Regions from separate parts of the Janthinobacterium sp. NKUCC06_STL genome, predicted to be linked through region 3. Evidence: predicted binding sites of a transcription regulator. Region 3 holds the regulator's gene; each other region holds the start of a gene.

Region 1 (7,733 bases), on a different contig from region 3:
CAACGCCTGGCGCGCAACGGTTTCATCGCCGCCTTCCTGCCGCAGGCGCAGAAAGACGCGTTTCTCGCTACCGTCGATGCGTATTTCGCGCAGCACGCCGCCGCCCACGGCATCGCGCAATAAATCTACCGGAAGACCCGCCGCCCATGTTCCGCCTCTCCCTGAAAATGACCGGCCGCGACTGGCGCGCCGGGCAACTGCGTTTCCTGCTCGTCGCGCTGATCGTCGCCGTGGCGGCCCTGTCGGCCGTGGGCTTTTTCGTTGACCGCCTGCGCGCGGGCCTGAACCGCGACGCGCACCAGCTGCTGGGGGCCGACCTGGTCATCAGCGCCGACCAGCCCGTCAATGCGGCCTGGCGCGCCGAAGCGCTCAAGCGCGGTTTTATTTTGGCCGACACGGTGACGTTTCCCAGCATGGCGCAGGCGGGCGAGGGCGAGCAATCGCTGTCGCAACTGGCGTCCATCAAGGCCGTCTCGCCCGGCTACCCGCAGCGGGGCAAGCTGAAAATCACGACCATATTGAGCGAAGCGCAGGATGCCGTGGGCCGGCCGACGGACCAGGTGCCGGCGCCCGGCACCCTGTGGGTCGATGCGGCGATTCTGTCCAGCCTGAACGCCAAGCTGGGCGACACCCTCACCTTGGGCGACAAGGCATTTACCGTCACGCAACTGATCGCCAGCGAGCCGGACCGTGGCGCGTCCTTTTTGAATTTCGCGCCGAGAGTGATGCTGCCCCTGAGCGACCTGGCCGCCACGGCGCTGGTGCAGAACGGCTCGCGCGTATCGTACCGCTTGCTGCTGTCGGCGCCGCCCGCCAAGGCGGCCGAGCTTGCGCAATATCAAGCCTGGCTGGAAAGCCAGATCAAGACGCAGGCCATCAAGGGCGTGCGCATCGAATCGCTGGAATCGGGCAGCCCGCAAATGCAATCGACCCTGGACCGCGCCGACCGTTTTCTTTCCCTCGTCGGCTTGCTGTCGGCCATGCTGGCGGCCGTCGCCGTGGCGATGGCCGCGCGCCGCTTCATGCTGCGCCACCTGGACGCCTGCGCCATGCTGCGCTGCCTGGGCTTGACGCAAAACCAGGTCACGGCCATGTACGTGATCGAATTCCTGCTCGTCGGCCTGGCCGGCAGCGTCGTTGGCGTGATAGTGGGTTTCGGCGGTCACCTGGTGCTGCTGGAGCTGTTGGGCAAGCTGGTGCAAAGCGACTTGCCGCCCGTGTCCATGCTGCCCGCCCTGCAAGGCGTGGCCACCGGCATGCTGCTCTTGCTGGGCTTTGCCCTGCCGCCGATTTTGCAGTTGCGCAATGTGCCGCACAACCGCGTGATCCGCCGCGAACAGGAGCCGCCGCAGGCGCTGGCTCTGGCCACGTATGGCCTCGGCATCGCCGCCTTCGTCGTGCTGCTTTTGTGGCAGGCGGGCGACGTGAAACTGGCGCTGCTGACGGCGGCCGGTTTCCTCGGCGGCTTCGCCCTGTTCGGCCTGGCCGGCTGGCTGGGCATCCGCTCGCTGAAAACCCTGCGCGGTGCTTTCAATCACCAGGGCTGGCGTTTTGCCGTCACGTCCTTGCAGCGCCGGCCGGGTGCCACCGTCATCCAGGTGGTGTCGCTGGCCTTGGGCCTGATGGCCTTGCTGCTGCTGACGGTGGTGCGCGGCGACTTGATGGTGGCCTGGCGCAACGCCACGCCGCCCGATGCGCCGAACCGTTTCATGATCAATATCTTGCCGGAACAGAAAGAGCCGATCGCCGCGCGCCTGGCCCAGGCCGGCGTGGCCAACGCGCCCTTGTATCCGATGATACGCGGGCGCCTGGTGGCCGTGAATGGCAACACCATTACGGAAACCACCTACGAGGATGACCGCGCCAAAGGCCTGGCCGACCGCGAATTCAATCTGTCGACGATGGCCACGATGCAGGAAGAAAACAAGCTGGTCGCCGGCAAATGGTTCGGCAATGCGCCCGGCGCGCCGGCTGAAGCGTCCGTGGAAGAGGGCATCGCCAAGACCTTGAAATTGAAACTGGGCGACAAGCTGCGCTTCGACATCGCCGGCCAGCCCGTCGAAGCGGCCATTACCAGTTTGCGCAAGCTGGAATGGGGTTCGATGCGCGTCAATTTCTTTGTCATCATTAACCCGGCCGTCATGGCGGACACGCCGCAGACGTGGATCACGGCCTTTCACCTGCCGCCCGCGCAGGCGGACCTGGGCAACGCCCTGCTGCGCGACTACCCGAACCTGACGGTGGTCGACGTGGGCGGCGTGCTGAAACAGATACAGGGCGTGCTGGACCAGGTGGTGACGGCCGTCGAATTCCTCTTCGCCTTCACTTTGGCCTCGGGCTTGCTGGTGCTGTATGCGGCGCTGATGGGCTCGCAGGACGAGCGCACGCGTGAAGCGGGACTGCTGCGCGCGCTGGGCGCCACGCGGCGCCAGCTGGCACAAGCGCAGCTGATCGAGTTCTCGCTCGTCGGCGCGCTGGCCGGCTTGCTGGCGGCGTCGGGCGCGGCCGCCATGGGCTGGGCGCTGGCCACGTACCAGTTCAAGTTCGCCTGGAGTTTCGCGCCCGGCGTGTGGGCCTTCGGCCTGCTGGCCGGCGCCCTGTGCGCGATCGCCGGCGGCTGGCTGGGCTTGCGCAATGTCCTGAAACATCCGCCGCTGCAAACCTTGCGGGAAAACTAGGTGCCCACGCTGTCGTCCGCCTGCGCGCGTAAAAATTGCGCGTAGGACATGACCGGTTGACCCAGCTGGTGTGCCGGCACGTCGAACAGGGCCCAGAAATACGTCACGCGGCCTTGGCAGATGGTGGGCGCGGCGCAGTAGCGGAACCAGTTTTCGCCGATGTGCGCCGCATACATGCCGTCGCTGTCGGCGTCCGAAAAATAGGGGATCACGCGCATTTCCAGCAGGGCCAGCAGCAGTGACTCGGGCGCATCGCTGTCGCGCGCCATTTCGTACTGCGTGTGCAAGCTGCGTTCCGTCTCGATGATCATCAGCCTGGCCTGGCCGTCGCGCGTGAAGAACAGGATGCCGCTGGGATTGGGGAAAATATAGTATTCGACAAAACCATGGCGCCGGCACAGCTCGTGCACGACGGCGGCCAGCGCTTCGTCTTGCAGGAAACTGTAGTCGTGCAGCATCAGCAGGTCGCGCACGGTGTCCGATTGCTGCAGGAAGAATTCGCGTTGCAGGGAATGGACTTCCTGTTCCAGGATGTCGAGCGCATCGTCGTCGCTCTTCTTGATGTAGCGGTCGATCAAGCCCCGGTTGAAGGCCGTCACGGCCACCTTTTCATCGGCCGCGCCCGTAAATAAAATCTTCTTGCACGGCAAGTCACGCACGGCCTGGCAAAATTCCAGGCCATTCATCTGCGGCATCGAATAATCGACCACCAGCACGGAGGGCACGGCAAAGCGCTGTGCCTGGCCGCTGATGCGCCAGATGCGCTCGATGTCGAGCGCCACGTTGCACTGGTCGGGCGGCAGGTTCTGCGTGTCGAAGTTCACGTGCAGCGGCGTTTCGCCCGGTTGCGTGCTCTGGCGCAACCAGTGCAGGGCGCTGCTGGTGTCGTGGAAGGTCTTGCGCGCCAGGCCGGGATCGAGCTGGAACGCCAGGCTTTTCAGGAAGGAATCGCTGTCGTCGATCAGGACGGTCAGGGTCGGATGGGTGTAGACGGGCAGTTGCATGCGTCACCTTGCGGGGAAAGAGGATTGGAAGCGGGCAGGCATGGGCTGGGGAAACTCCAGGATGAAAATCGCATACGCGTGCTCGCGCGACACGCAGCGGATGCGCGCCTGCCAGGCCGTGATGATCTGCTGGCACAGGGCCAGGCCGATGCCGCTGCCGTTATGTACGGGATAGGAGTAAAAACGCTCGAAGATCAGCGGCAGGCGATTCTTTGCGATGCCGCAGCCCGTGTCGATGAACAGCAACCTGGGCACGGGACGGGCGCCGTCGATGACGATGCGCACTCTTCCCTTGCCGGCCCGCTGGATGGCTTTCAGCGCGTTTCTTAGCAGGTTCAGCAGGATCACCACGCACAGTTCGTCCTGTCCCGCGAACTGGAAGTCGGCGCGCACGTCCACCTTGACGCTGCTGCGCTGGTTGTTGCCGGTAAATGGGTAGCGCTTGAGCACGGAGCTGACCATGGCCAGCATCGATAGTGCCTGGCTGGGCTGGAGGTTGCGGTTCACGGCACTGGCGCTCATCAGGAACAAATCGATCATGTGCTGCATGTGGCGCACTTCGAACTGGATGCGCGTCAGGGCTTCCTGCAGCGGGGGCATGTCGTCCGCCTGGCCGGCCAGCTGCGGCAGCAGCCGGCGCATGCCACGCACATTGGCTTCCACGCTGGTCAGCGGCGTGCGCAGCTCGTGCGCCACGGAACCGAGTCCGGCCGCCAGGCCTGCCAGCCGTTCCCGTTCCAGTACCTTGCTGCCCACTTTCACCACGGACAGCGCGGCAATGGTGAACCAGTGCACGGGCAGTTGCTGCAGTACTTCACGCTGCAGCAGGAAGCCGCCTTCCCCTTGCAGGATGACGGCGAGGCAGGCGGCGCTGGTGCCGATCAGGTAGGCGCGGCAAGCCAGTTTCGTTTCGAAATGAAACAGCACGACCAGGCCGATCAGCAGCGATTCGCTCCAGATGGACGAAGCATGGTTCATCACAAACATGAAGGTAAAGAAGAATGGCAGGATGTAGCTGAGCGCGAACAGCAGGTAGCGCGACAGCCAGCGGGCCGAGAAGCGGCGCGCAAACAGGCCGGCCACGCAGATGCCCACGCCCGTCAGGCGCAAGGTCAGGTTTTCATAGGCTTGCGGAAAAAAGTAATGCCACAGCAAATAGTACAGCGGCATCGCCACCGTGCCCACGGCGGCCAGCATGGCGACCCTGCCGGCCAGGTTTTCATGCGGCATGCGCTCATGCAGCAGCGAATGGAGCAGGCGCCTGCGCCAGTATGTCCATCGTGCTTGCAATTGCTGCGTCATGACTCTGCCTTGATTCTCTTCAGAACATTATCATCGCGTAAATTTTCCTGGTTGAACGGTTATCTCGCCGGACATTGATATACGTCAATGGATGGGTTGGCGAGACGGTCAAGGCTTTAATCCGCAGCAAACATTTCCCTAGGAGAAAACTCATGACCATCGCTACCAGCTTGCCCATCCCATCGTTCGCCCGTGCCGAACACTGCCTGCCAGACTACATCGTGCGGCGCATGGATGCGCATCACATCACGCGCATCGAAAAATTGCTGGGCGGCCAACATCCCCACGCCTGGCAACCGACACCGGCCCATGCCATTTTCCTGGCCGGCAACGACTACTTGTCCATCGCCGCGGAGCCGGCGCTGGTGGCGGCCCAGGTGGCATCCTTGCAGGCGCATGCGGGCGGCATGCTGATGTCGGCCGTGTACTTGCAGGAAGGCAGTGAACAGCACCGGCTGGAAAGCCGGCTGGCCCGTTTCATGGGCTGCGAGGACGGCATCCTGGCGCAGTCCGGCATGGCGGCCAACGTGGGCTTGATCCAGTGTATCGCCAGCCCCGGCATACCCGTTTATCTCGACATGCAGGCCCACGCCTCGCTGTGGGAAGGCGTGCTGTCGGCGCAGGCCCAGGCCGTGCCTTTCCTGCACAACGACATGACCCACCTGCGGCGGCAGGTGGAAAAGCATGGCCGCGGCGTGATCGTCGTCGACGCCCTGTACAGCACCAACGGCAGTCTGGCGCCGTTGCTGGAACTGCTCGAAATCGCCGAGCGTAGCGACTGCGTGGTGGTGGTCGACGAGTCGCACTCGCTGGGCACGCATGGCCCGCAGGGCGCGGGCCTGGTGGAAGCGTGGGGCCTGGGTCACCGCGTGCATTTCCGCACGGCGTCGCTGGCCAAGGCCTTCGCGGGCCGGGCCGGCTTCATCAGCTGTTCCAGCCGGTTCAAGGGCTATTTTTTGTCCGAATCGCGGCCCGCCATCTTCAGTTCCTGCCTGCTGGCGCATGAGCTGGCGTGGCTGGGCGCGGCGCTCGATTTCATCATGGCCGCCGACGGACGGCGCGCCACCTTGCGGCGCCATACGCTGCAGGTGCGCGAAGGCTTGCGCGAACTGGGCTACAACGTCAGCGATGGCACGGAGCAGATCGTGGCGCTGGAGGCGGGCGGCGAACCGGCCACCCTGGCCCTGCGCCAGGCGCTGGAACGGCAAGGTATTTTCGGCGCCATGTTTTGCGCTCCGGCAACGGCGAAGAACCGCGCCCTCGTGCGCCTGACCCTGAATGCGGGACTCGACGAGGCGGCCATCGACCGGGTGCTGGCGGGCTGCGCCGCCATTCGCGCCGAAGCGGGCGTGGAACAGTGGCAGTCGACGCGGCGCCTGCGCAAGCTGGCGCTCGTGTAAGCGGCTGGCCGGCTGGCAGCGTCAGCCGGCCAGCTTGCCGAGGATGGCCGACAGCGCCGCCAGTTGTTCCGCCGGCGCGTCCTGCAGCAATTCGCGTCCCACCGCCTGCGCCGTGGTGCTGGCATGTTCCAGCAATGCCAGGCCGGCGGCGGTCAGCACGGCATAGCCGACGCGCGCGTCGCGCGCATCGGCCTGGCGCGCCACCAGGCCAATCTTTTCCAGCGGCATCAGAGAGCGTGTGACGCCAGAGGCCGTCAACGCCAGGCGCTCGGCCAGGTCGATGCGGCGCAGGCGCGCACCGGGGGCGCGCTGCAGCTGGTACAGCAATTGATAGTCGCTGAAGCTCAGGCCATGCAAATTGCCCAGGGTGCTGTCGAAGCGGCGCACGATGAGCGCCTGGGCGCGCGCCAGGCGCAGGCAAAAGTCCAGCGCGCCATCGCCGTCCGGCGAGAGGGGAGTGTGATCGTTCATGCCATCCTTTATATTTACTGCGAAGTGCTTGAGTACGCAAGTGTAATGCACCGCAGCTCAATACAGTGGCTGACCCTGTTCCAGCCAGTGCGCGCGGTGCAGGGCCAGCAGGGCGCCCAGTTCGGCGTCCGCATCGAAGGCGGGATCGTCGGGGAGCTTGAGCGTATCGATGACCGCGCAGGAAAAGGCCGCCGCGCCGTCGCGCCGCCAGTCCGCCTGCAGCGCCGCATTGCGGTGCTTGCCCAGGTTCAGTTCGAAGCGGTGCCGGTTCAGCATGCCGGGCGCGTTGCGGCTGCTTTCAAGCAAGGCGCGCCCGCTGGGCAAGTGCTGCAGGGCGATGATGCCCAGCGGCGGTGGCTGTTGCCGGTAAGCCGCTTTCAGGGCTGCTTGCTGTGTTTTATCCATAGTGAAACTTTCTCAAGGTTGAATGACGCAATCGGCTTCCCCGATGCGGGGGATGCCGGTCAGCAGGGCGGCGGCCACGGCAGCCGCCAGCAGCAGGGCGCCGCCGCCGCAGAACAGTTCGCCCACGGTGACGTGGCGCAGCAGCGCGCCCGTGGCCGCCGCGGACAGGGGCGCCAGTCCCAGGAAGATGCCCATGAACAATGCCATCGCCCGGCCCAGCATGGCGGGCGCCACGCGCCGCTGTATCCACGTAAAGATGGCCACCTGCACATAGCCGCCCAGCATGCCCGTGACGGCCAGCAGGGCTGCGCCTTGCCAGGCCGTGCTGATTTGTCCCAGCGCCATCAGCAGCAGGCCCACAACCGCATCGACCAGCAGCAGGGTGGCGCCGAAGCGGCGGCGCAGCCAGGCGCCGCCCAGGCTGGACGCCAGCATGCCGGCCAGGGTGCCGGCGCCGTGCGCGCCCATCAGCA
Region 2 (7,733 bases), on a different contig from region 3:
GCCGATGTCGGCCAACGCCTTGCTGACGGCTTCCGCCCGCGTGTCATACAGTTTGACCCGGTAGCCAGCAGCCGCGGCCACCTGCGCGATACCGGCCCCCATGGCGCCGCTACCGATGACGGCGACGATACTGTTATTTGCCAATGCGGTCATATCAATGTCCCTTGAATTGCGGTGCGCGCTTTTCCATGAAGGCGGCCACGCCTTCGCGGTAATCGTCGCTGTTACCGAGATCGCTCATCATGCGCGCTTCCAGCGCAAGCTGCTGCGGAAGGGTATTGGCGCCGCTGGCGGCCAGCGCCTGCTTGGTGTAGGCCAGGCCCTTGGTCGGCGCCGTGGAAAAATGCACGGCCAGCTTGCGCGTTTCCTGCGCCAGTTCAGCATCCTCGACGCATTTCCAGATCAAGCCCCAGTCTTCCGCCTTTTCCGCCGTCAGTTTTTCGCCGAGCATGGCCAGGCCCATGGCGCGCGCCGAACCGATCAGGCGCGGCAGGAAGAAGGTGCCGCCCGTGTCCGGGATCAGGCCCAGTTTGCAGAACACTTCGACAAAACTGGCCGACTTGCCGGCGATGACGATGTCGCAGGCCAGCGCCAGATTGGCGCCCGCGCCGGCGGCAACGCCGTTGACAGCGCAAATCACGGGCATGGGCAAAGCCTTCAAGGCCAGCACCAGCGGCGCATAGTTTTTTTCCACCGACTCGCCCAGGTCCACGCCCTTCGAGCCTGGTTCCACGGCGCGGTCGGACAAATCCTGGCCCGCGCAAAAGCCGCGGCCCGCCCCCGTCAATACGAACACGCGCACGCTGCTGTCGGCGTTGACTTTCGCAATCGCGTCGCGCACTTCCTCGTGCATGGCTTGCGTAAAGCTATTGAGCTTGTCGGGACGGTTCAGGGTCAGGGTGGCGATACCCTGTTCGATGGTGAAGAGGATGTTTTGGTAGCTCATGGCGTCTCGCTTTGGTAATAGGTACGGCAGGGCGCGTGCCCTGCGCCGGCTTATTCTGCCTGGTCGAAGTCGACCACGACCTTGTCTGTGAGAGGGAAACTCTGGCAACTGAGGACGAAGCCGCGCGCCACTTCGTAGTCTTCCAGCGCGTAGTTGACGTCCATTTCGACTTTGCCGTCGAGGATCTTGCAGCGGCAGGTCGAGCATACGCCGCCCTTGCACGAGTAGCGCATGTCCAATCCGGCGCGCAGGCCCGCGTCGAGGAGGGATTCCTTGTCCTTTTCCATCGTGAAGGTGGTGTGGTTGCCGTCCATGATGACGGTCACTTCCGTTTCCTGCACAGTATCGGCGGCCAGCTGGGCGCGCGGCTTGTGGGCATTTTTCGGGATGCTGGCGGCGAACAGTTCGATCTTGATATTCTGCTTGGGCATGCCGGCCGCCTGCAGGGCGGCGGACACGCCCAGCATCATGTCTTCCGGGCCGCAGATGAAGGCGTTGTCGTAGTCTTCGACCTTGATCCAGTGCTGCAGGAATTGCTCGCATTTTTCCTGCGTGATGCGGCCGTTGAACAGTTCGATATCCTGCTGCTCGCGGCTCATCACGTAGACGAGGTTCAAACGCTCCAGGTACACATCCTTCAGATCCGTCAATTCTTCCTTGAAGATGACGGATGACGAGGCGCGGTTACCGTAGAAAAGGGTGAAGCGGCTCAGTGGTTCCGTCAGCAGGGTCGTCTTGATGATGGAGAGGATGGGCGTGATGCCGCTGCCGGCCGCGAACGCCAGGTAATGCTTGCGGTTGACGCAGTCGAGCGGCACGTTGAAGTGGCCCATGGGTGGCATCACTTCGATGGTGGCGCCGGCCTTCAGGGTGTCGTTCGCCCAGGTGGAAAAGGCGCCGCCCGGCGTGCGCTTGATGGCCACGCGCAGGGTGCCGTCCTGCACCGCCGAACAGATGGAGTACGAGCGGCGCACGTCTTCCGCATTGATATTGGCGCGCAGGGTCAGGTGCTGGCCCTGCTGGAAGCGGAACTGCTGCTGCAATTCAGCTGGCACGTCGAACGTGACGGCGATGGTGTCGCGCGTTTCGTTGCGCACCTTGGCCACGCACAGCGGATAAAATTTACTCATGCTTCATCTCCAGTTTCTTCGGAACGTGTGCCTGATTTTTTTAGTGGCACTTGAAGTAGTCAAACGGTTCGCGGCAATCGATGCATTTGTACAGGGCCTTGCACGGCGTGGAGCCGAACTGGCTGGTCAGCTGCGTATGCGTGGAACCGCAGTTCGGGCAGATCACGTCCAGCTTCGGCATGGGCCGACGCTTGACGCCACCCGCTGCTCCTCTACCAAGGCCGCTGATGTCGATCACCTGCTGCTGCGGCGGGGCGATGCCATAGCCTTTCAGCTTGGCCTTGCCTTCTTCGCTCATCCAGTCCGTCGTCCACGCGGGCGCCAGCTGGTTCACCAGGGTCACCTTGGCCACGCCATGGCTGCGCAAGGCATCCGTGACGGCGTCGGCGATCACCTGCATGGCCGGGCAGCCCGAATACGTGGGCGTGATCGTCACGATGCACTCTTCGCTGCTGACCACGTCGACGGCGCGCACGATGCCCAGGTCCACCACCGAAATGACGGGGATTTCCGGGTCCGGCACGTCGCCGAGCCAGGCCCAGACCTGGGCGGCGTCCAGCGCCGCGGCGCCAGCGGCCGTGTTCATTACCACTCCGCCCCGGGATAGGCGCGCTGCAGGAACTGCATCTCGGCCAGGATAAAACCCAGGTGCTCCGTGTGCGTGCCCTGCTTGCCGCCCTTTTGCATCCAGGCGTCGGGCGCCGGCATGGTCAAGGTGGCTTCGGCGAAAATCTCGGCCACGTGTTCGAGGAAAGCGCGGCGCAGCACGTCCGATGGCGGCGCGATGCCGGCGGCGACCATGGCCTGGTCGACGGCGTCATACGTGAACATCTCGCCCGTGTACATCCACAGCTGGTCGGCGGCGGCCTGCGTTTTCGCGTGGCTGTCCGCCGTGCCGTCGCCGAGGCGCACGATCAGGTCGCCGCTGCGGCGCAAGTGATAGGTCACTTCCTTGATCGACTTTTGCGCCACCTCGACGATGCGCGCATCCGCCGATTTCGTCAGTTCCAGCAGCTGGAAATAGTGCCAGCTGTCGAAGAAGAACTGGCGCATCATCGTGTCGGCGTAATTGCCGTTCGGCTGCTCGACCAGCAGGCAGTTCTTGAAGTCGTGGGCGTCGCGCAAAAAGGCGATGTCGTCCTCGTCGCGGCCCGCGTTTTCCAGTTCGGCCGCATAGCTGAACCACAAACGCGTCTGACCCAGCAAGTCCAGCGCCACGTTGGTCAGCGCCATGTCTTCTTCCAGCGCCGGCCCCTTGCCGCACAGCTGCGACAACTGCTGGCTGAGGATCAGGGCGTTGTCGCCCAGGCGCAAGAGGTAATTGACCTTGTCATCCATTGCAAGCGCTCCCATCACAGGTTCTTGACTTCTTCCGGCATCGGGAAGAAGGTGGGATGGCGGTACACCTTGCTGTTCGACGGTTCGAACAGGGCGCCCTTGTCGCCGGGGCTGCTGGCAACGATATCGGCCGCGCGCACCACCCAGATGCTCACGCCTTCATTGCGGCGCGTATAGACGTCGCGCGCATGGTTGACCGCCATGGTGGCGTCGGAAGCGTGCAGGCTGCCCACATGCTTGTGCGCCAGGCCGTGCTGGCTGCGGATGAAAACTTCCCACAATGGCCATTCTTTGCTCATGTTGCTATCCCCTATCTGTCTTATGTATTTACGCTGCCGCTTTGCTAGCAGCTTGCTTGTCTGCATACGCGACCAAGGCATCGCGGAACCATGCGCCGTCTTCGTACGCTTTGACGCGCGTTTGCAGGCGTTCGCGGTTGCACGGGCCATTGCCCTTCAGGACGTTGTTGAACTCGGACCAGTCGATCTCGCCGAATTCATAATGGCCCGTTTCCGCATTGAACTTCAGGTCGGGATCGGGCACGGTCAAGCCCAGGTATTCGATTTGCGGCACGGTCTGGTCGACCATGCGCTGGCGCAATTCGTCGTTCGAGAACAGCTTGATGCGCCATTGCGCCGACTGGGCGCTGTTGACGGAGGCGGCGTCGGACGGGCCGAACATCATCAACGAAGGCCACCACCAGCGGTTCAAGGCATCCTGCGCCATGGCTTTCTGCTCGGGCGTGCCCTTGCACAGCGACATCATGATGTCGTAGCCCTGGCGCGCATGGAACGATTCTTCCTTGCACACGCGGATCATGGCGCGCGCATACGGACCGTAGGAGCAGCGGCACAGGGGAATCTGGTTGATGATGGCGGAACCGTCGACCAGCCAGCCGATGGCGCCCATGTCGGCCCACGACAGGGTCGGATAGTTAAAGATGCTGGAATACTTGGCTTTGCCCGAGTGCAAGGCGGCCAGCAAGTCGTCGCGCGACACGCCCAGGGTTTCCGCAGCGCTGTACAGGTACAAGCCGTGACCCGCTTCGTCCTGGATCTTCGCCAGCAGGATCGATTTGCGTTTCAGGGTCGGCGCGCGCGTGACCCAGTTACCTTCGGGCAATTGGCCGACGATTTCCGAGTGCGCGTGCTGCGAAATCTGGCGGATCAGGGTCTTGCGGTAGGCGTCCGGCATCCAGTCCTTGGCCTCGATCTTGATGCCTTCGTCGATGCGTGCCTGGAAAGCGCGCTCTTCCTGGCCCATGTCGTCGAGGGAACGGACGTTCTTGAGGCCGGTTTCAACCATTTGTGCGTACATGATCTGTCTCCCATGTCTTTGATTTTGCGCAGCAACGCGGTGCGATGAATAGATAATACGATACAAAAAACGATTTGCATACACTTGATATGAATCATTTTAAAATTTCGTATCTTGTGCGGCTTTTTTGTGCGTATGATATTGCTTATGAGAAAACACTACGAAGCGCCACCCGCGCTTCCCGCAAATTATTGCCGCGCTACCCGCGCAGCCAAGTAAACTGCTGCTTTTATTGATTCGACCGCAACACGGCCAGACCGGAACCACATGAAGAACACCCGCTGCACGGCATGGATAGCCGATTTCCTGGAAAGCGACCCACCGCGCTCGAAGTCCCTGGTGATGACCATCTTTGGCGACGCCATCGTGCCGCGCGGCGGCGCCATCTGGCTGGGCAGCCTGATCGAACTGCTGGCGCCATTCGGCGTCAATGACCGGTTATTGCGCACCAGCGTATTCCGCCTGGCGCAGGAAGGCTGGCTCAGCTCGCAGCGCGACGGCCGCCGCAGCGCCTATACGATACGCCCGGAGGCGCTGGCCCGCTTCGAACGCGCCTACCGCCGCATCTATGCGCCGCTGGTGGTGCACTGGGATGGCAGCTGGACCCTGGTGATCGGGCCGGCCGGCAGCATCGGCGCCGCCGAGCGGGGGGCGCTGCGCAAGGAATTATTGTGGGCCGGATATGGTTTGATTTCTCCCGGCATCTTTGGCCACCCGGCCAGCAATGCGGAGGCGCTGGAAGATATCCTCGTGCGCAACGAGGTGCAGGGCAAGCTGTACGTCTGCCACACCACGGAATTGCCGGGCGTGAGCACGCGCCCCCTGCGCGACATGGTGGGCGACTGCTGGGACTTGTCGGAAGTGATGGCCGGCTACGAAAAATTCATCGCCAGCTTCCAGCCCCTGCTGACCCTGCTGCAGGAAGAACCCGTATTCGATGCCGAGCAGGCGTTCGTCATCCGCTCGCTGCTGACGCACGCCTACCGCCGCGTGCAACTGCACGACCCGCAACTGCCCGTCGAGCTGCTGCCCGAACCATGGCCCGGCACGCAAGCCTATGCGCTGGCGCGCGACCTGTACCGCATCACGTATGCGGCCGCCGAGGAACATATCCTGGCTACCCTGCGGCGCGAGGATGAGCAGGCGCCGAATGTCGAGCCGTGGTTTTTTGAACGTTTTGGCGGACTTAATACCTGAACCCAACAACGTAATACCGGGGTCGGACCCTTAGGGTCCGACCCCAGCCTTTGCGTTTAGGGTAAAAATGTAAACCCGCCTCAAACTACTGCTTCGCCACCACCTGTTTCGCTCCCGCCAGCAAATCCTGCCCCAGCTTTTCCAGCGCATTGACCTGCACCAGCATGGTGTCGAGGATGGCGACGTTGAAGGTGAATTCGGCCGGCGTCGTATAGCCGGGGAAACGTATGATGCGCAGCAATTCCTGCAAGGTCGTGCCCTTGCCCAGGTGCGCCAGGGCGTCGCTGAGGGCGCTGACTTTCTTTTCCAGTTCGCGTATGTGTTTGCCGTTGTCGTCCATGATGCTCTCCTCATGTTGGAGCTTCCACGTTAGCAAAGCACGTCCGCCGTCGTTTGCGCCAGCACAAAGGCGCCGCTAAAACGGGTATCATCGCGCCATTGCACACGATGCAAAACCCATACGTTTTTATCAGGAACACACATGACCATTAAAATCAGCCAGCAATTCGACGCCGGCGCGATCGAGGTGCTGCGCGCCGACGATGCCCACTCCATCGAGCTGAACATCCGCAAGGATTCCCACGCCGACATCACGCAGTGGTTTTACTTCCGCCTGCAAGGCGCGCAAGGCGAGGCGTGCACGATCCGCTTCATGAATGCCGGCAAGTCGGCCTACCCGGACGGCTGGAAAGATTACCAGGCTGTCGCCAGCTACGACCGCGAAACCTGGTTCCGCGTGCCGACCAGCTTTGACGGCACCGTGATGACCATCGAACATACGCCCGAAGAAGAAAGCGTGTACTACGCCTACTTCGAACCGTATCCATGGGACCGCCACCTGGCCCTGATCGACAGCGCGCAAGCGTCGCCGCTGGTGCACCTGATCGACCTGGGCAGCACCGTGGAAGGCCGCGACATGAACCTGCTGGTGGTCGGCGACGCCGATGCCGAGAAAAAAGTCTGGGTCATCGCGCGTCAGCATCCCGGTGAAACGATGGCCGAATGGTTTGTCGAAGGCATGCTCGAAGCCTTGCTGGACCAGGCCAATCCGTTTGCCCGCCAGTGCCTGCAAGACGCTGTCTTCTACGTGGTGCCGAACATGAACCCGGACGGTTCCGTGCATGGCAACCTGCGCACCAACGCGGCCGGCGCCAACCTGAACCGCGAATGGATGACGCCAACGATGGAGCGCAGCCCGGAAGTATTCCTGGTGAAACAGAAGATGCATGAAATCGGCTGCGACCTGTTCCTCGACGTGCATGGCGACGAAGGTCTGCCATATGTATTCGTGGCTGGCAGCGATGCGCTGGAAAATTTCACGCCAGCACAAAAAGCCGAGCAAGACCGCTTCATCGCCGACTTCAAGGTGGCCAGCCCCGACTTCCAGGATGAGCACGGCTACGAAGACGGCCCGTTCACGCCGGAAGTGCTGACCATGGGTTCGCCCCACATCACGCACGCCTTCGGCTGCCTGTCGCTGACCCTGGAATTGCCGTTCAAGGACAATGCCAACGATCCCGACCCGCAAACGGGCTGGAGCGGCGCCCGCAGCGCCGCCCTGGGCGCGGCCGTGCTGCAGCCTATCCTGTCTACCTTGCGCACCTGAGCGCCAAGGCCGAACCGGCCCGCTTGATCCCATGCCCCGCTCGCCGGGGCATTTTTTTTGCCCGCGCGGCCAGCGTTTGGGAAGCGTGCCGAGGCGGCAGCTGCCGCCAGGCATCGAACAGCTTGCGCCTCAGCCGCCCGCCACCACCATGCTCTCGATGAGGATGGAACCCGTCTCTTTGGTGCCGCGGCGCAAGGCG
Region 3 (7,733 bases):
ACTTGAACAACCCGCGCGACGTGGTGCCCGAGTCGAACATGCCGTCCTACCCCTGGCTGGCGAAGACCAAGCTGGTGCCTGACGAAATCATGCCGAAGATGCGCGCCCTGAAACGCCTGGGCCAGCCGTACAGCGATGAAGAGATCGCCGCCGGCCCCGCGCAGCTGCAGGACAAGACGGAAGAAGACGCCCTGGTCGCCTATCTGCAAGGCCTCGGTACATTAATCAAAACAAGGAATTAGCATGGCAATCGAAAACCTGTTTGACAGCGCCAGCAGCGTCATGACGGTGGTTTCCTTTACGACGTTCGTGGGCATCCTGTGGTGGACGTTCAGCCGCAGCAACAGCGACTTCGACGCGGCGGCACGCCTGCCGTTCGCCGATGACGCGCTCGACTATCCGGCCGAGGCCGAGATGAACCTGGCGAAGGAGCATCACCATGGCTGACTTTACCAATGGCTTCTGGAATATCTACATCGTCGTGCTGTCCCTGCTGGGCATCATCGGCTGCGGCGTGCTGCTGTACTCGCAGTCGAAAATCAAAGTGGTCGAGGGCGCCCCTGCCGACGGCACCACGGGCCACGTCTGGGACGAGGACTTGAAGGAACTCAACACGCCGATGCCGCGCTGGTGGATGTGGTTGTTCTACATCACCATCGTCTTCGCCCTGGCCTACCTGTTCCTGTATCCGGGCCTGGGCACCTATGCCGGCAGCCTGGGCTGGAAATCGACGGGCCAGTACGAGGAAGAGCTGAAGAAGGCGGAAGCCGACTACGGTCCCCTGTTCAACAAGTACCTGAGCCAGGACTTGAAGACGGTGGCCGCCGATCCGCAGGCGCAAGCCATCGGCCAGCGTCTGTTCCTGACCTACTGCGCGCAATGCCACGGTTCGGATGCGCGCGGCAACAAGGGCTTCCCCAACCTGACGGACAAGGACTGGCTGTATGGCGGCGAACCCGACATCATCAAGACCACCATCCTGCACGGCCGCAATGGGCAGATGCCACCGATGGGCGCCGCCCTGGGCTCCGAAAAGGATGTCGAGAACGTGGCCCATTATGTGCTGAGCCTGTCCGGTTCGACCTCGGATCCCGTCAAGTCGGTGCTGGGCAAGGCCAAGTTTGGCGCCTGCATGGCCTGTCATGGTGCCGATGCCAAGGGTAACCAGATGCTCGGCGCGCCGAACCTGACGGACAAGACCTGGCTGTACGGCGGCAGCGCCGACACCATCATGGAAACCGTACGCAAGGGACGCAGCAACACCATGCCGGCCTTCAGCGATTTCCTCGGCGAATCCAAGGTACACGTGCTGTCGGCGTATGTCTGGAGCCTGTCGAATCCGCAGGCACCCGCCAAGTAAAAATGGAACCTCAAGTCATCAAGATGTATGCGGCCCGCGAGCAAATCTACCCTCGCGAGGCCAAAGGACGCTACGCTACCTGGCGATGGGTATGCGTATGGCTTACCCAGCTGGCGTTCTACGGCTTGCCGTGGTTGACCTGGAATGGCAGGCAAGCCCTGCTGTTCGATTTGACCACGCGCAAGTTCTACATTTTCGGCGTCGTGCTGTGGCCCCAGGATTTCATCTATCTGGCGGCCCTGCTGATCATCTGTGCGTATTTGTTGTTCCTCGTCACGGCCATTGCCGGGCGGGTGTGGTGCGGGTTCTCTTGCCCACAAACGGTATACACGGAAATTTTCCTGTGGGTCGAACGCCGCATCGAGGGTACGCGCAGCGCGCGCATGGCCCTCGACAAGCAGGGCCCCTCCGTGCGCAAGGCGTTCAAGAAGACGGCCAAGCACCTGGCATGGGGCGCCATCGCCCTGTGGACGGGCTTTACCTTTGTCGGCTACTTCACGCCGATCAAGGAACTGGCGCAGTCGGTGACCACCTTGAATTTCGGTCCCTGGGAATGGTTCTGGGTCTTGTTCTACAGCCTGGCAACCTACGGCAACGCGGGCTGGCTGCGCGAGCAGGTGTGCAAATACATGTGCCCCTACGCGCGCTTCCAGAGCGCCATGTTCGACCAGGACACCCTGATCATCACCTACGATGCCAAGCGCGGCGAACCACGCGGCGCCATGAGCAAGAAGGCCGGCAACAACGACAAGCTGGGCGACTGCATCGACTGCACCCTGTGTGTGCAGGTGTGTCCGACCGGTATCGATATCCGCAACGGCCTGCAGTATGAATGCATCGGCTGCGCCGCCTGCGTCGATGCCTGCAACAGCGTGATGGACAAGGTCGAGCGGCCGCGTGGCCTGATACGCTACAGCACCGACCATGCGATGGAAAACAACTTCAATTCGAAGCAGATACGCCAGCGCGCCATGCGCCCACGCGTCCTGATCTACACTTCCATCCTGGCCCTGATCATCATCGCCGTATGTACGTCGCTGGCCCTGCGCACGCCCCTGAAAATGGACGTGATCCGCGACCGCGGTTCGATGGGACGCGAAGTGGAAGACGGCATGATCGAAAACGTCTACCGCCTGCAGATCATGAACACCTCGGAGCAAAGCCAGCATTTCAAGATCAGCGCTTCCGGCTTGCCGGGCCTGACCTTGCTGACGCGCGAAGAAGTGACCTTGCAGCCGACGGAAACGCTGGGCTGGCCGATCCGCCTGCGCGTGCCGCACGGCGTCGGCGAGAAGGGTTCGAACAAGATTGCGATCGAATTGCAATCGCTGGACAATCCCTCGCTGCACGTGCGCGAAAGCGCGGTATTCATCGTGCCGCGTTAAAGCAGGAAGGCCGGTTCCCGCATGGGGACTGGCCGTTTACACAGGAGAAATACCATGTCCGACAGTCTGAAACTGCAAGCCCCCGTTGCACCGTGGTACAAGCATCGCTGGCCATGGCTGCTGATGATCGGCCCCGGCCTGTCCGTGGTCGTCGGCAGCTTCATGGGCTATATCGCGTTTACGCAGCCCGATGCGCTGGTGGTGGGCGATTATTACAAGCAGGGCAAGGCGATCAACCAGGATTTGAAGCGCGACACGATCGCCAGCGACCTGGCGATGGCTACCAGCTTGTCCTACGACGTGGCGTCAGCGCGCCTCAGTGGTTCCGTGCACAGCTTCGGCAAGGCATACCAGGGCCCGCTGCAGCTGCACCTGGCGCATGCGACCCTGCCGGAAAAGGACATCAAGCTGCTGGTGCGGCCCGATGCGGCCGGCAATTTCTCGGTGGCGCTGCCGATGCTCGAGCGCAGCCGCTGGCAAGTGCTGGTGGAAAACGACAAACGCGAGTGGCGCCTGTCCGGCATCTGGACCTGGCCGCTGCAACGCAGCATCGCGCTGCACGCCGATGAAGAGCTGTAGGCCTTATTTGCAGACGTCGGTACCGGCCGTGATGGCCTTCAGTTTTGCCGGCTGCAAGATTTCAATTTCTCGGTTCGAGACGCGCAGCCAGCCTTCCTTCTTGAATTTCGACAATAAACGACTGACGCTTTCGATGGTCAGGCCCAGGTAGTTGCCGATTTCCTCGCGCGACATGCGCAGCTGGAATTTGCTGCTCGAATAGCCGCGCGCTTCATAGCGCGACGCCAGGTTGACGATGAAGGCGGCAAAACGCTGCGTCGCCTGCATATTGCCCAGCAACAGCATGACGCTTTGCTCGCGCGTGATTTCCTGGCTCATCATGCGGTGGAAATGGCGCAGCAGGGTCGGCATATTGCCCAGCAATTGTTCCAGGCTGGAAAACGGGATTTCACACACTTCGCTGTCTTCCAGCGCCACCGCATTGCAGTGGTGGCGGTCGGCGCTGATGGCGTCCATGCCCAGCAGTTCGCCGGCCATCTGAAAACCCGTCACCTGCTCTTCGCCACCGGGATTGATCTGGTACGTCTTGAAGTGCCCCAGGCGGATCGCGTACAGGTTCTGGAACGAGTCGCCGATGCGGAACAGCGAGGCGCCGCGCACGATCTTGCGGCGGCGGCCGATGATCTGGTCCAGCCTGTCCATGTCGCCCATATCGAGGCCCATCGGCAGGCACAATTGATGCATGCTGCAGGTCGAGCATCGCGCACGCAACGCTTCCACGTTCACTGTAGGCAAGGTTGGAGTGAGTAGCGCTTCAGTCATGTCGGTACCTTTTAGAAAATGCAACAACAAGTTTACTGCATACAGGGTTGCCGTGTGCCAATTTCACCGCAATTTCGCTGAATAAACGACGTCCAGCCTTTAATTATATGGCAACATCGTCAAAAGCCCATGCGGGGAGGGCAATTTGCGCGGCGCCGCTTGCCAAGCTGGGGTATTGATAGGAAAATTCCTGACAGCATTACTTGCCGCCTGTGCCGTCCGGTACTGAAAAGGAAATCATGAAGCCTCTCGGCATCAAAGCAAAAGTCGCGCTGGCCACCAGCCTGACCTCGATCGCCATGATCGCGCTGGTCACCATGATCCAGGTGCAGCACATGCGCGACGACTTCACCCGAGTACTGCTGAGCCAGCAGTCATCCCTGATCAGCCGCACCGCTGCCGAGCTCGACGACAAGCTGGGCATGCTGCTGCAAATCGTCACCCTGACGGCCCGGCAGCAGCCGCCGGAACTGATCGCCCGGCCCGCCCAATTGCGCGAATACTATTCGCGCCGCTCGATGCTGGTGCTGTTCGACGACGTGCTGGTGCTCGACGCGCAAGGCGCCGTCGTGGCCGACATGCCGGAAGTGCCGGGGCGCGCCGGCATCAATGTTGCCGAGCGCGAGTATTTCCAGACCGTGCTGCGCACGCACCAGCCCATGATCACCGAACCGATGCTGGGCAAGTCGAGCGGCATGCCCATCGTGCAGATGGTGGCGCCCGTGCTCACCGCCGATGGCCAGGTGGCCGGCGTGGTGATCGGCGTGCTGCGCCTGTACAAGGACAATCTGCTGGGGCGTTTGCGCTCGGAAAAGGTCGGCAAGAGCGGCTATTACTTCATCCTCACGCGCGGCGCCGTGCCGCGCTACGTGCTGCACCCCGATACGAGCCGCTTGCTGCAGCCGCGCCAGCCGAACGCCAACCTGACGACGACCCAGCTGCTGAAGGAAGATGGCGAAGGCAGCATGGTCAGCACCAACAGCCGCGGCATCACGGCAGTCAACAGTTTCAAGCGCCTGAAATCGGTGAACTGGCTGCTGGCCAGCTCGCTGCCCGTCGACGATGCCTTCGAACCATTCGATGGCGTGCTGTACCGGCTGGTGCTGTGGAGCATCCTCGCCTCGCTGCTGGCCGCCTTTGTTCTGGGCTGGGTCACCGTGCGCCTGCTGTCGCCGCTGGTGCGCCTGCGCGACACCCTGCTGGCCCTGCGCACCAGCGGCAGCCGTTTTACCCCCGTGCCGGTGCAGCAGCGCGACGAGATCGGCGAACTGACGGAAGCGTTCAACGGCCTGATGAGCGAACGCGACCGCCTGCAGCAGGAACTCGAAGCGCGCGCGGCGGAGCTGGAGCAGGAACGCGACCGGGCCGAGGCGGCCAACCGCGCGAAGAGCGATTTCGTGGCCAACATGAGCCATGAAATCCGCACGCCCCTCAATGCCGTGCTGGGCATGGTGTATTTGCTGGGCAATACCAGGCTCGACACGGAACAGCGCAAGTATCTGACCATGGTGCGCGTGGCGGGCCAGTCGCTGCTGGGCATCCTCAACGACGTGCTCGACTATTCGAAGATCGAGGCGCGCCGCATGGAATTGTCGCCCGTCGAATTCGACCTCGACGAAGTCATGAATACCCTGGCCACGACGATGACGATGAATGCGGGCGAAAAAGAGCTGGAACTGGCCATCGCCGTCGAACCCGACGTGCCGCGGCGCCTCGTGGGCGACGCCCAGCGCCTGCAGCAAATCCTCGTCAACCTGGCCGGCAACGCCATCAAATTTACCGAGAGCGGCGAAGTGGTAGTGGCCGTCAGCCTGGCCGAGAGCAAGAGCGAGAGCGGCCGCGCCTGGCTGCGCTTCGAAGTGCGCGACACGGGCATCGGCATGACGGAACTGCAGCAACAGCAGCTGTTTGCCGCGTTTTCGCAGGGTGACCAGAGCATCACGCGGCGCTTCGGCGGCACGGGCCTGGGCCTGGCCATCAGCAAGCAGCTGATCCACATGATGGGCGGCGACATCGCCGTCGCCAGCAGCGAAGGCAAGGGCAGCCGCTTCTGGTTCAGCGTGCCCTTCGAGATGCTGGCGCAACCGGCGGAAACGCGGCGCACGCCGGCTCTGGGACAGCTGCGCCTGCTGGTGGCCGACGACAACCGCACCACGCGCGAACTGATCGTCAAGCTGATCGAGGCGTGGGGCTGGCTGGCCGACGAAGTGGACTCCGGCTTTGCCGCCATCGAACTGTACCGCGAACGGCTGGCGCAGCAGCAACCGTACGACGTGGTGCTGGCCGACTGGCACATGCCCGTCATGGACGGTCTGGCCACGGCCAAGGCCATCCGCCAGGCGGCCAGCGGCCAGCGCCAGCCCATCGTGGTGATGGTCAACGCCTTCGCCCGCAACCACCTGGAGGAAATCTCCAGCGCGGCCGAGGCCGACGTCGTGCTGATGAAGCCGATCACGGGATCGAGCCTGTTCGATGCCCTGCACCAGGCGCTGATCGCCAAGGACGACGGCGGCGAACAGCGCATCTTGCACCAGCCGCTGGGCACGGAACTGGCCGGCGTGCATTTCCTGCTGGTGGAAGACAATCATTTGAACCAGGCCGTGGCGCGCGGCATCCTCGAACACATGGGCGCCACCCTGGACGTGGTGGGCGACGGCTTGCAAGCCGTGGAACGGCTGCGCACGGAAGCGCTGCGCTACGACATCGTGCTGATGGACATGCAGATGCCCGTCATGGACGGTTTCAGCGCCACCCACATCATCCGCACGGAACTGCGCTTGGGCCTGCCCGTGATCGCCATGACGGCCGGCGTGCTGGCGTCCGAGCGCGAGCGCTGCATGACGGCCGGCATCAGCGATTTCATCGCCAAGCCCGTCGTGGTGGAAGAGATGATGGAAGTCATCCTGCGCCACCTGCCCAAGCGCCCGCCAGTGCAGACGGCCGAGCCGGTGACAGTTGCCGATGAGGAAGTGTTTTCCATGGCGCCGCTGATGCGCGTGATGGGACGCGACGCGAAGGGGCGCGGCGTGCTGCGGCGCATGGTGGAAGACGCGCTGAACAAGGGCATGACGCCCGTGCGCGACGCCGAAACGGCGTTGCAGGCTGGCCGCCACAGCGACGTGGCGCGCATCCTGCACAGCGTGCGCGGCTCCGTCGGCACCCTGGGCACGAAACGCCTGATCCGCGCCGCGTTCGCCACCGAGGAAGCCATCGATGCTGGCCGCCTGGACGAAGTCCCAAGCCTGCTGGCGCACACGGCGCAGGAGCTGGAACTGGCGCTGGCGGCTGCGGCGGATTGGTTGTCGAGGCTAAAAGATTAAAAAGGTAGGTCGGATTAGCGGCGGCACGCCGCGTAATCCGACAACATTGTTGGCGGATCATGTCGGATTACGCGCAAGCGCTAATCCGACCTACGCACTTATGCGGGTACGCCCAGAATCACGCTCGACGCCTTGAACATCGCCGTCACGCTGCTGCCAAGCGCGATACCCAGGTCGGTACTGCTCTGATTCGTGATGATGGCGGCAATCGTGCCGCCGCGCGGCAAGTCCAGCACCACTTCCGTGTTGACGGCCCCCGTCTGCACGCGCGTGACCGTGCCGGCCAGCTGGTTGCGCGCGGAAAAGCGCGCGCCTTCGCTGTCGGCC
Region 4 (7,733 bases), on a different contig from region 3:
GCCCAGGACCGCCACGGCAAGCAGTTCGAACTGGAAGCCGATGGCTTGCTGGCCGTCTGCATCCAGCATGAGATGGATCACTTGCTGGGCAAGGTATTCGTCGAATACCTGTCGCCGCTCAAGCGCAACCGCATCAAGACCAAGATGATCAAGGAAATCCGTGGTCTCGAGCGCGAAGCGAGCTTGCGTGCACAGAACCGCCGTTTCTAAGCTACTGCTGATAGACTAAGCAGCAACAGTAGTCGTCTTACCACGCCAGCCTGGCGCCCTCGGGCGCGGGCCTGCGCACCTCACGTCAAGGAACCATATGAAAGTGATCTTCGCAGGCACGCCTGAATTCGCCGCCACGGCCCTGAAAGACTTGCACGAAGCGGGATTCGAGATTCCGCTGGTGCTGACCCAGCCCGACCGCCCTGCCGGACGCGGCATGCAATTGCACGCCTCGGCCGTCAAGCAGTATGCCCAGCAGCACGGCATCGAGGTGCTGCAGCCCTTGTCCCTGCGCATGGACAGCAAGGACCCGCAGCGCGCCGCCGAAGCGAAAGCGGCCCACGAGCGCCTGCTGGCCACGGACTACGATGTCATGGTAGTGGCGGCCTATGGCTTGATCTTGCCGCGCAGCACGCTCGACCTCAAACCCTGCATCAATATCCACGGTTCCTTGCTGCCGCGCTGGCGCGGCGCTGCACCGATTCACCGCGCCATCGAAGCCGGTGACGATGAAACGGGCGTGACCATCATGCAGATGGAAGAAGGCCTCGATACGGGGCCCATGCTGGCCATCGAGCGCACGCCCATCGAAGCGGGCGACTCCACCGCCAGCCTGCACGACAAGCTGGCCACCCTGGGCGGCAAGATGATCGTCGAAACCCTGCGCAAGATGCAGCAGCAACCGCTCGAAGCCGTGCCGCAGCCGGAGGCGGGCGTGACCTATGCGGCAAAAATCGCCAAGGAAGAAGCGGCGCTCGACTTCAGCCTGCCGGCGCTGGAACTGGGCCTGAAAATTCGCGCCTTCAATCCGTTTCCCGGCGCCTGCGGCCAGGTCGATGGCACCACCGTCAAGATCTGGGCCGCCGAGGTAATCGAAGCGGACAGCAAGGAAGCGCCCGGCCAGGTGCTGGCGGCCGACGCCCAGCACGGCATCGTCGTCGCTTGCGGCAATGGCTCCCTGCGTCTGACGGAACTGCAAAAACCGGGCGGCAAGCGTTTGCCCGCGGCCGAGTTCATCAAGGGCTTCCCCCTCGACGGCAAACGCTTCGTTTAAGCCGGCAATCGCTACCGGCGGCACGCGCCCATGGACCAGCTGACCGCCTTGCGCGCCCTGCGCCGCGTCGTGGAACTGGGCAGTTTCACGGCCGCAGGCGCCGCGCTGGGCATATCCCACTCCATCGTCTCGCGCCAGATCCGCCAGCTGGAAAGCCAGCTGGGCGCCCAGCTGCTCAACCGCACCACGCGCCGCTTCGCCCTGACGGCCGCCGGCCAGGAATACTACCTGGCCAGCCGCGACATCCTCGACGCCCTTGACGCGGCCGACCGCGCCGTCGCCATGCACCAGGCGCAGCCGTCCGGCAGCCTGCGCATCAATGCGCCGATGGCTTTCGGCACCCTGGAACTGGCCGCCTGGCTGCCCGATTTTTCCCGCCAATACCCGCACATCCACATCGACCTGGTCTGCAATGACCGCATCGTCGACCTGATCGACGATGGCTTCGATGTGGCGCTGCGCCTGGCGCGCGGCTTGCCCGATTCCACCTTGGTGGCGCGCCAGCTGGCCAGCAGCCGCACGGTGGCCGTCGCCTCGCCCGCCTACCTGGCGCGCCATGGCCATCCGGCCACGCCGCAAGAGCTGGCGCAGCACAATTGCCTGATATACACCTCCGGCGAGAAGCCGGCGGAGTGGTCGTTCACGGATAGCGACGGCGCCGCGCACAAGGTGGCCGTGCGCGGCAGCCTGCAAGCCAATACCAGCGTCGCCTTGCGCGAGGCGGCCGTGGGCGGCATGGGGATTGCCGGCGCGGCCGCCTTCATCGTGCGCGACGCGCTGCGCAGCGGCCAGCTGGTGGAAGTGCTACCCGGCTACACCTTGCGTCCACGCACCCTGTACGCGCTGTATCCGCACAGCCGCCAGCTGTCGCCCAAGGTCAGGGCCTTCATCGATTTTGCCGTGCAACACTATCAAGATCGCCGCTGGGATTGATCACGGCTGCTGCAGCACCTTGCGCACGGCGCGGAACTGCTGCGTCAGGCCGCCGTAGCCCCAGGCCGCCTGGCGCGCGTCATGCACGTGGATGTAGCTGACGTCATGCAAGGCGCCGAGATACTCCCGCATGGCGGCGAACACGGCAGCGATATACGCGGCCTTTTCGGCGGCCGTATTCGTTTCATCGCTGATCAGGATATCGAGGAAAAAACTGGCCTTGCCTTGCGCTTGCAAGGATGGCCCGCCGACAAACCAGTGCGCCGCGTCAAGATGGCTGATCGCCACCGACGTCAGTTCGGGCGCCTTGTGCAGCAGCTGCGCCGTCAATTGGCTCAGGGTGGCGGCGATGGCGGCCGACTGGCGCGCATCGGGCGCGGTGGACAAACGCAGGTTCAGGATGGGCATGGGATGCTCCGCAAGTGGATGAAGTCCCATTCTAGGCAGGCGGGATGAGAAATGGCAGCCTGCGCCCGGCACAGGATCTGTGCAGTTTGCGCACGAATGCTGCGCACATAAAAAAAGGGCTTGCCGCGGCAAGCCCTTGTTGCATCCAGCGCCCTGGCTTAGCGGCGCTGCACCTTCATCAGGCGTGCGCCCACGGACGACGACAGGCTGACCTCGAAACGGCCGCCGGCCGGCAAGGCACTCACGTCGACGCTGGCTTTGCCACCCGTCAAGTCAGTGGCGACCACCGTCTTGCGGCCATCGGCGGCCACGTGCAGCACGGCGGCGTACGGTTCCGACTGGGCATTCCAGACCAGCGCCAGCTTGCCGCCGCTTTGTGTCGCATCGAACGTGGCATCGTTGGCGGCGACCTTGCTGCGGCGCGCCGGGCGCTCCAGCTTGGCTAAAGCCTTGCCATTTTGCAGCACTTGCACGTCGCTGATGTCGCCCGGGTTGGCGAAGCTGACGCGGAAATGGCTCATGGCGTTACCGCCATGGTCGGCCACGGAGACGGCATCGAAGGGCAAGTCGATAGTCTGCCCCGACGCCGTCAGCACGCGCAAGGTATAAGCATGGCCGCTGCCACTGGCAGCGACGCCGATGCGCACCGACGAAGCAACGGCAGGACGCAGACCCACGCCCGATGGCGTGATGCGGCCGGAAATCGTCAGATAGCCATTCTCGGCCACGGACATGCTGGCGGCCAGCACATTGCTGCCCGTAACTTGCGTGCTGCGTTTTTCCAGGAATTGCTGCACCCGCGCATAGCTGTAGTCGGAGAACCAGGCGCCGCTGCAATAGCTCATCACGTCCTTCATCGGCGTGTTGCCGTAGACTGCCTTGCTCAGTTGGCCGATGCTGCCCGCGTAGTTGCTGTTGTACAGCGCTTGCGGGCCCAGATCGCCATTGGCATACGGGTAGTCGGGAGCCGCATTGGCTGGACCGCCGCAGGCAACGTGCTGCAGCGAGTGGTTGTGGCCCAGCTCATGCACGAGCGTGGTCAGCCATAGAGGCCATTGATTGCCGAAGGGGTCGACCGCTGCGATGCGGTTGGAATGGGCATCGAGGCCGATGGCCGACGTAAAGTCGCTGCCGCTGCTGCGCTGGTTGATGTAGGCCAGGCCGGCGGCGTTGTTGACGGACATCTTCGGCACGAAACCATAATAATAGGCGCCGCTGTCTTCCAGCGCGCGCTGGTTTTCCAGCTTGCCCAGGGCATCGCTCCACCAGCTGTCGGCCGTGCTGCTGCCTGGCATGCTCAGCGCAGTGCGCGTGGTGATGCTGATATTTTCCGTCGCATACGGATACACGCGCAGCAACGCAGCACGGATTACCTCGGCGTCAGGCAGTTGCGCCACGCCATCATCGGTGCTCAAGGGCACGAGCACCAGACGAATTTTGGCCAGGCTGGCCACCACGGGCGCCGCTTCCTGGCTCACTTGCACGCCGTCATTGCCGACGGCCGTCACGCGCACGCGCACGCCGGGCAAGATCCAGCCGGAAGGCAGGACGGCACTGAAATTGCCGTTGAAACTGTCATCGTTCTTCGTCGCCGGCAAGAGCGCCGGCCCCGTCATCGCGATGCTGCCCAGATTGCTGCCATTGGCGGCCGTCGCATTCAAGGTGACAGCCGGGCTGGTCTGGCCCACTTGCGTGCCCAGCACGGACACCCGTACGGCGGCCGGCTTGCCGCGCGTCAGGCGCAAGGCCGTATTGCTGGCGTTCAAATTCAGTACTTGCGCGAAATCAATGCTGCCCAGGGTAAAGGCCGACACCGTGCCCGCATTCACGGCGATGCGCGACGCGGCCGACAGCATCACGTTGCCCGTTGCCGAGGCTGGCGCGGACAGCAGCAACTGGCTGGTGCTGGCGCTGACGATGACGGCCGGCGTATTGCCCACCGAAGCCGAGCTGACCTGGTCGAGATTGCTGCCCTGCAGCGTCACCGACAAGGTCGTGCCGTTGACGGCCGATGTGATCGACGTCACCGCCACGCTGGCCAGGACCGTGTATGCGTCGCCGCTGGCGACATCGTTGTAGGGACCGCGCACCGTCAGCGCGCCAGTCGCGGCGCCCGCAGGCACCAGCACCGTCACGCTGCTGGCCGTCTGGCTTTGCGGCGTTGCCGCCGCGCCATTGCCAAACTGCACCGCCGTCACGGCGCCCATGCCGGCGCCCGTGATCGTCACGCTGGAACCGACACCGCCCGTCGCCGGTGCGACGCTGCCCACGCTCAATGGCAGGTACACAGTGACGTTATAGCCGGTGGCCGCCGTGCCGCTGGCGCTGACCAGGCTCAAGGCGCCCGTGACGGGCACGCCCGGCATGGCCAGAGTCACGCTGGTGTCGCTGCTGGCACTGGCGGCAACGTTCACGCCACCCACCTGGAAAGCCGTCACACGGCTCAGATTCGTGCCCGTCACCACCAGGCTGCCACCGATGGCGACATTCGCCGCCGAGACGGCCGTCACGGCGGGAATCAGGACGGGCGTACCCGAGGTGGTCGCCACCACCGTGTCGCCACCACCACCGCCCCCGCCCCCGCAGGCGGACAGGCCCAGCATGACAAACAATGCTACAAGCAAATGGTTTTTCATGGCTGGCAACCATGTTGATGCAGCGCGATGCCGGGGAGGACACGAGATAAATGTGACATATTGGTGACTTTTGGTGAGAATTTAATTTCGAAGAACCAATATTATGGGTTAATTCGATTCCTAAAGACAACTATTAATGCTTTTGATTCAATTGGTTTTGATAATAATTAAAATATCTTCTTGGCAAATTTTATTTTGAGCATTATTGGCTTCACTCTGTATTGGCTTAAATCGAAATTACTTTCCTTTGCAGCTATTGCTATTCGGTTCATTAAAAATATGCTGATATGGCGCAAATAATGTGGAAATTTTTCCACAGCCTAGAGAGCAGTATCTCCCTGCCAACTTTGGCGGAAAAATTAACGTTTTGAGTAAGATTTTCAGGAATGTAATTTTCAGAAACAGGCGTGGCGGAGGGCGATGTGTTGCAATGTGTTGCAACCACGCCTGCCGTGGGGTGAACGGCCGCTTTTGCTTAAAACCAAAGCAGCCTGATGCCGTATAATTTTAGACCCGGTGAAATCAGGCGATTGCCACCTTCTGCCTGCCCTACCCGGCGGGCACTCTCCGTCAGCTGATCCTGCTGGCCGCATCCGCCTCTTGCCTGTCTTGTCGCCGCGCCGCCGCCCGTCTGCCTATTGAAAGCATGAAATGAACGATACCGTGATCCCCGCCATGTCCCCGACCGAAGCCACCTTGCGCGCCATTCTTGCGCGACGGATCATGATTCTCGACGGCGCGATGGGCACGATCATCCAGCAATACAAGCTCGACGAAGAAGCGTACCGTGGCGGCCCCGCCGGCCGCTTCATCGATTTCACCGCGCCGGCCGACAGTGGCGCGCGCGAACTGTTCGTCAAGGGCAATAACGAGCTGCTGACCCTGACGCAGCCGCACATCATCCAGGAAATCCACGAGCGCTACCTGGCGGCCGGCGCCGACCTGATCGAAACGAATACCTTCGGCGCCACGACCATCGCGCAAGACGATTACCACATGGCCCACCTGGCCTATGAAATGAATGTCCAGGCGGCAAAACTGGCGCGCGCCGCCTGCGATAAATATTCCACCCCGGACAAGCCGCGCTTCGTCGCTGGCGCCCTCGGGCCCACGCCGAAGACGGCATCGATCTCGCCGGACGTGAACGACCCGGCCGCGCGCAACGTCAGTTTCGACCAGCTGGTGGCCGCCTACCTGCAGCAGACACAGGGCCTGGTGGAAGGCGGCGCCGACGTGCTGCTGGTGGAAACCATCTTCGATACCCTCAACTGCAAGGCGGCCCTGTTCGCCATCGACCTGTTCTACGAGCAAAACCCGACCGTCGTGCGCCTGCCCTTGATGATTTCCGGCACCGTCACGGACGCGTCGGGACGCATCCTGTCGGGCCAGACCGTGCCCGCCTTCTGGAATTCCGTGCGCCACGCGAAACCGCTGACCATCGGCCTGAACTGCGCCCTGGGCGCCGCCCTGATGCGTCCCTACGCGGAAGAGCTGGCCAAGATCGCCGACACTTTCGTCTGCATCTACCCGAACGCGGGCTTGCCCAATCCCATGAGCGACACGGGCTTTGACGAGTTGCCAGCCGACACGTCCGCCCTGCTGCGCGAATTTGCCGATGCGGGCTTTTTGAACATGGCGGGCGGCTGCTGCGGCACCACGCCCGAGCACATCGCCGCCATCGGCGCGTTGCTGTCGAAAAACACGCCGCGCACCGTGCCGGCCCCATCGCACGACTTGCGTCTGGCGGGCCTGGAACCGTTCGTCGTCAATGACGAGTCGCTGTTCGTCAACGTAGGCGAGCGCACCAACGTCACGGGTTCGAAAGCGTTCGCGCGCATGATTCTCAACGAGCAATACGACGAAGCCCTGTCCGTGGCCCGCCAGCAAGTGGAAAACGGCGCGCAAGTGATCGACATCAACATGGATGAAGCGATGCTCGATTCGCTGGCCGCCATGACGCGCTTTTTGAACCTGATCGCCTCGGAACCCGATATTTCGCGCGTGCCCATCATGGTCGACTCGTCGAAATGGTCGGTCATCGAAGCGGGCCTGAAATGCGTGCAGGGCAAGGCCATCGTCAACTCGATTTCCATGAAGGAAGGCGAAGAGGAATTCCTGCGCCAGGCAAAACTGTGCCGCCGCTATGGCGCGGCCGTGATCGTCATGGCCTTCGATGAGAAGGGCCAGGCCGATACCTTCGAGCGCAAGATCGAGATTTGCGCGCGCGCGTATCACCTGCTGATCGATGCGCTGGACTTCCCGCCGGAAGACATCATTTTCGACCCGAACATCTTTGCCGTCGCCACCGGCATCGAAGAGCACAATAATTACGCCGTCGACTTCATCAACGCCACGCGCTGGATCAAGGAAAACTTGCCGTACGCGAAGATCTCGGGCGGCGTGTCGAACGTGTCGTTCAGTTTCCGCGGCAACGATCCCGCCCGCGAAGCCATCCACACGGTCTTCCTGTACCACGCCATCAAGGCCGGCAT

What was found. Region 3 encodes FNR, which switches genes on or off when oxygen is low (the NO sensors DNR and NnrR bind a similar motif). Its sites were predicted from a motif close to TTGATNNNNATCAA; they were not measured.
Region 1: a site for FNR is predicted at 5,059-5,072, ahead of cqsA (alpha-hydroxyketone-type quorum-sensing autoinducer synthase). Genes of this name have one in related genera too.
Region 2: a site for FNR is predicted at 4,816-4,829, ahead of paaA (1,2-phenylacetyl-CoA epoxidase subunit PaaA). Genes of this name have one in related genera too.
Region 4: a site for FNR is predicted at 5,399-5,412, ahead of KO539_RS22800 (IPT/TIG domain-containing protein). Genes of this name have one in related genera too.

Annotation. Positions count from the first base shown of each region.
Region 1 covers NZ_JAHKQY010000001.1:1,056,621-1,064,353, reverse strand. The annotation lists gene KO539_RS04820 (adenosine deaminase) at 1-123, shown strand, start outside; gene KO539_RS04815 (ABC transporter permease) at 147-2,678, shown strand; gene KO539_RS04810 (response regulator) at 2,675-3,682, opposite strand; gene KO539_RS04805 (sensor histidine kinase) at 3,686-4,984, opposite strand; gene cqsA (alpha-hydroxyketone-type quorum-sensing autoinducer synthase) at 5,137-6,384, shown strand; gene KO539_RS04795 (MarR family winged helix-turn-helix transcriptional regulator) at 6,406-6,855, opposite strand; gene KO539_RS04790 (GIY-YIG nuclease family protein) at 6,913-7,260, opposite strand; gene KO539_RS04785 (MFS transporter) at 7,273-7,733, opposite strand, start outside.
Region 2 covers NZ_JAHKQY010000001.1:1,647,346-1,655,078, forward strand. The annotation lists gene paaH (3-hydroxyacyl-CoA dehydrogenase PaaH) at 1-153, opposite strand, end outside; gene paaG (2-(1,2-epoxy-1,2-dihydrophenyl)acetyl-CoA isomerase PaaG) at 155-946, opposite strand; gene paaE (1,2-phenylacetyl-CoA epoxidase subunit PaaE) at 997-2,076, opposite strand; gene paaD (1,2-phenylacetyl-CoA epoxidase subunit PaaD) at 2,117-2,662, opposite strand; gene paaC (1,2-phenylacetyl-CoA epoxidase subunit PaaC) at 2,662-3,414, opposite strand; gene paaB (1,2-phenylacetyl-CoA epoxidase subunit PaaB) at 3,429-3,713, opposite strand; gene paaA (1,2-phenylacetyl-CoA epoxidase subunit PaaA) at 3,742-4,731, opposite strand; gene paaX (phenylacetic acid degradation operon negative regulatory protein PaaX) at 4,999-5,928, shown strand; gene KO539_RS07485 (hypothetical protein) at 6,014-6,268, opposite strand; gene KO539_RS07490 (M14-type cytosolic carboxypeptidase) at 6,410-7,534, shown strand; gene pmbA (metalloprotease PmbA) at 7,664-7,733, opposite strand, start outside.
Region 3 covers NZ_JAHKQY010000003.1:58,869-66,601, forward strand. The annotation lists gene ccoO (cytochrome-c oxidase, cbb3-type subunit II) at 1-242, shown strand, start outside; gene KO539_RS12800 (cbb3-type cytochrome c oxidase subunit 3) at 244-447, shown strand; gene ccoP (cytochrome-c oxidase, cbb3-type subunit III) at 440-1,360, shown strand; gene ccoG (cytochrome c oxidase accessory protein CcoG) at 1,363-2,745, shown strand; gene KO539_RS12815 (FixH family protein) at 2,800-3,324, shown strand; gene fnr (fumarate/nitrate reduction transcriptional regulator Fnr) at 3,328-4,086, opposite strand; gene KO539_RS12825 (response regulator) at 4,326-7,406, shown strand; gene KO539_RS12830 (TOBE domain-containing protein) at 7,505-7,733, opposite strand, start outside.
Region 4 covers NZ_JAHKQY010000008.1:211,037-218,769, forward strand. The annotation lists gene def (peptide deformylase) at 1-210, shown strand, start outside; gene fmt (methionyl-tRNA formyltransferase) at 308-1,264, shown strand; gene KO539_RS22790 (LysR family transcriptional regulator) at 1,295-2,197, shown strand; gene KO539_RS22795 (4-oxalocrotonate tautomerase family protein) at 2,198-2,605, opposite strand; gene KO539_RS22800 (IPT/TIG domain-containing protein) at 2,764-5,229, opposite strand; gene metH (methionine synthase) at 5,917-7,733, shown strand, end outside.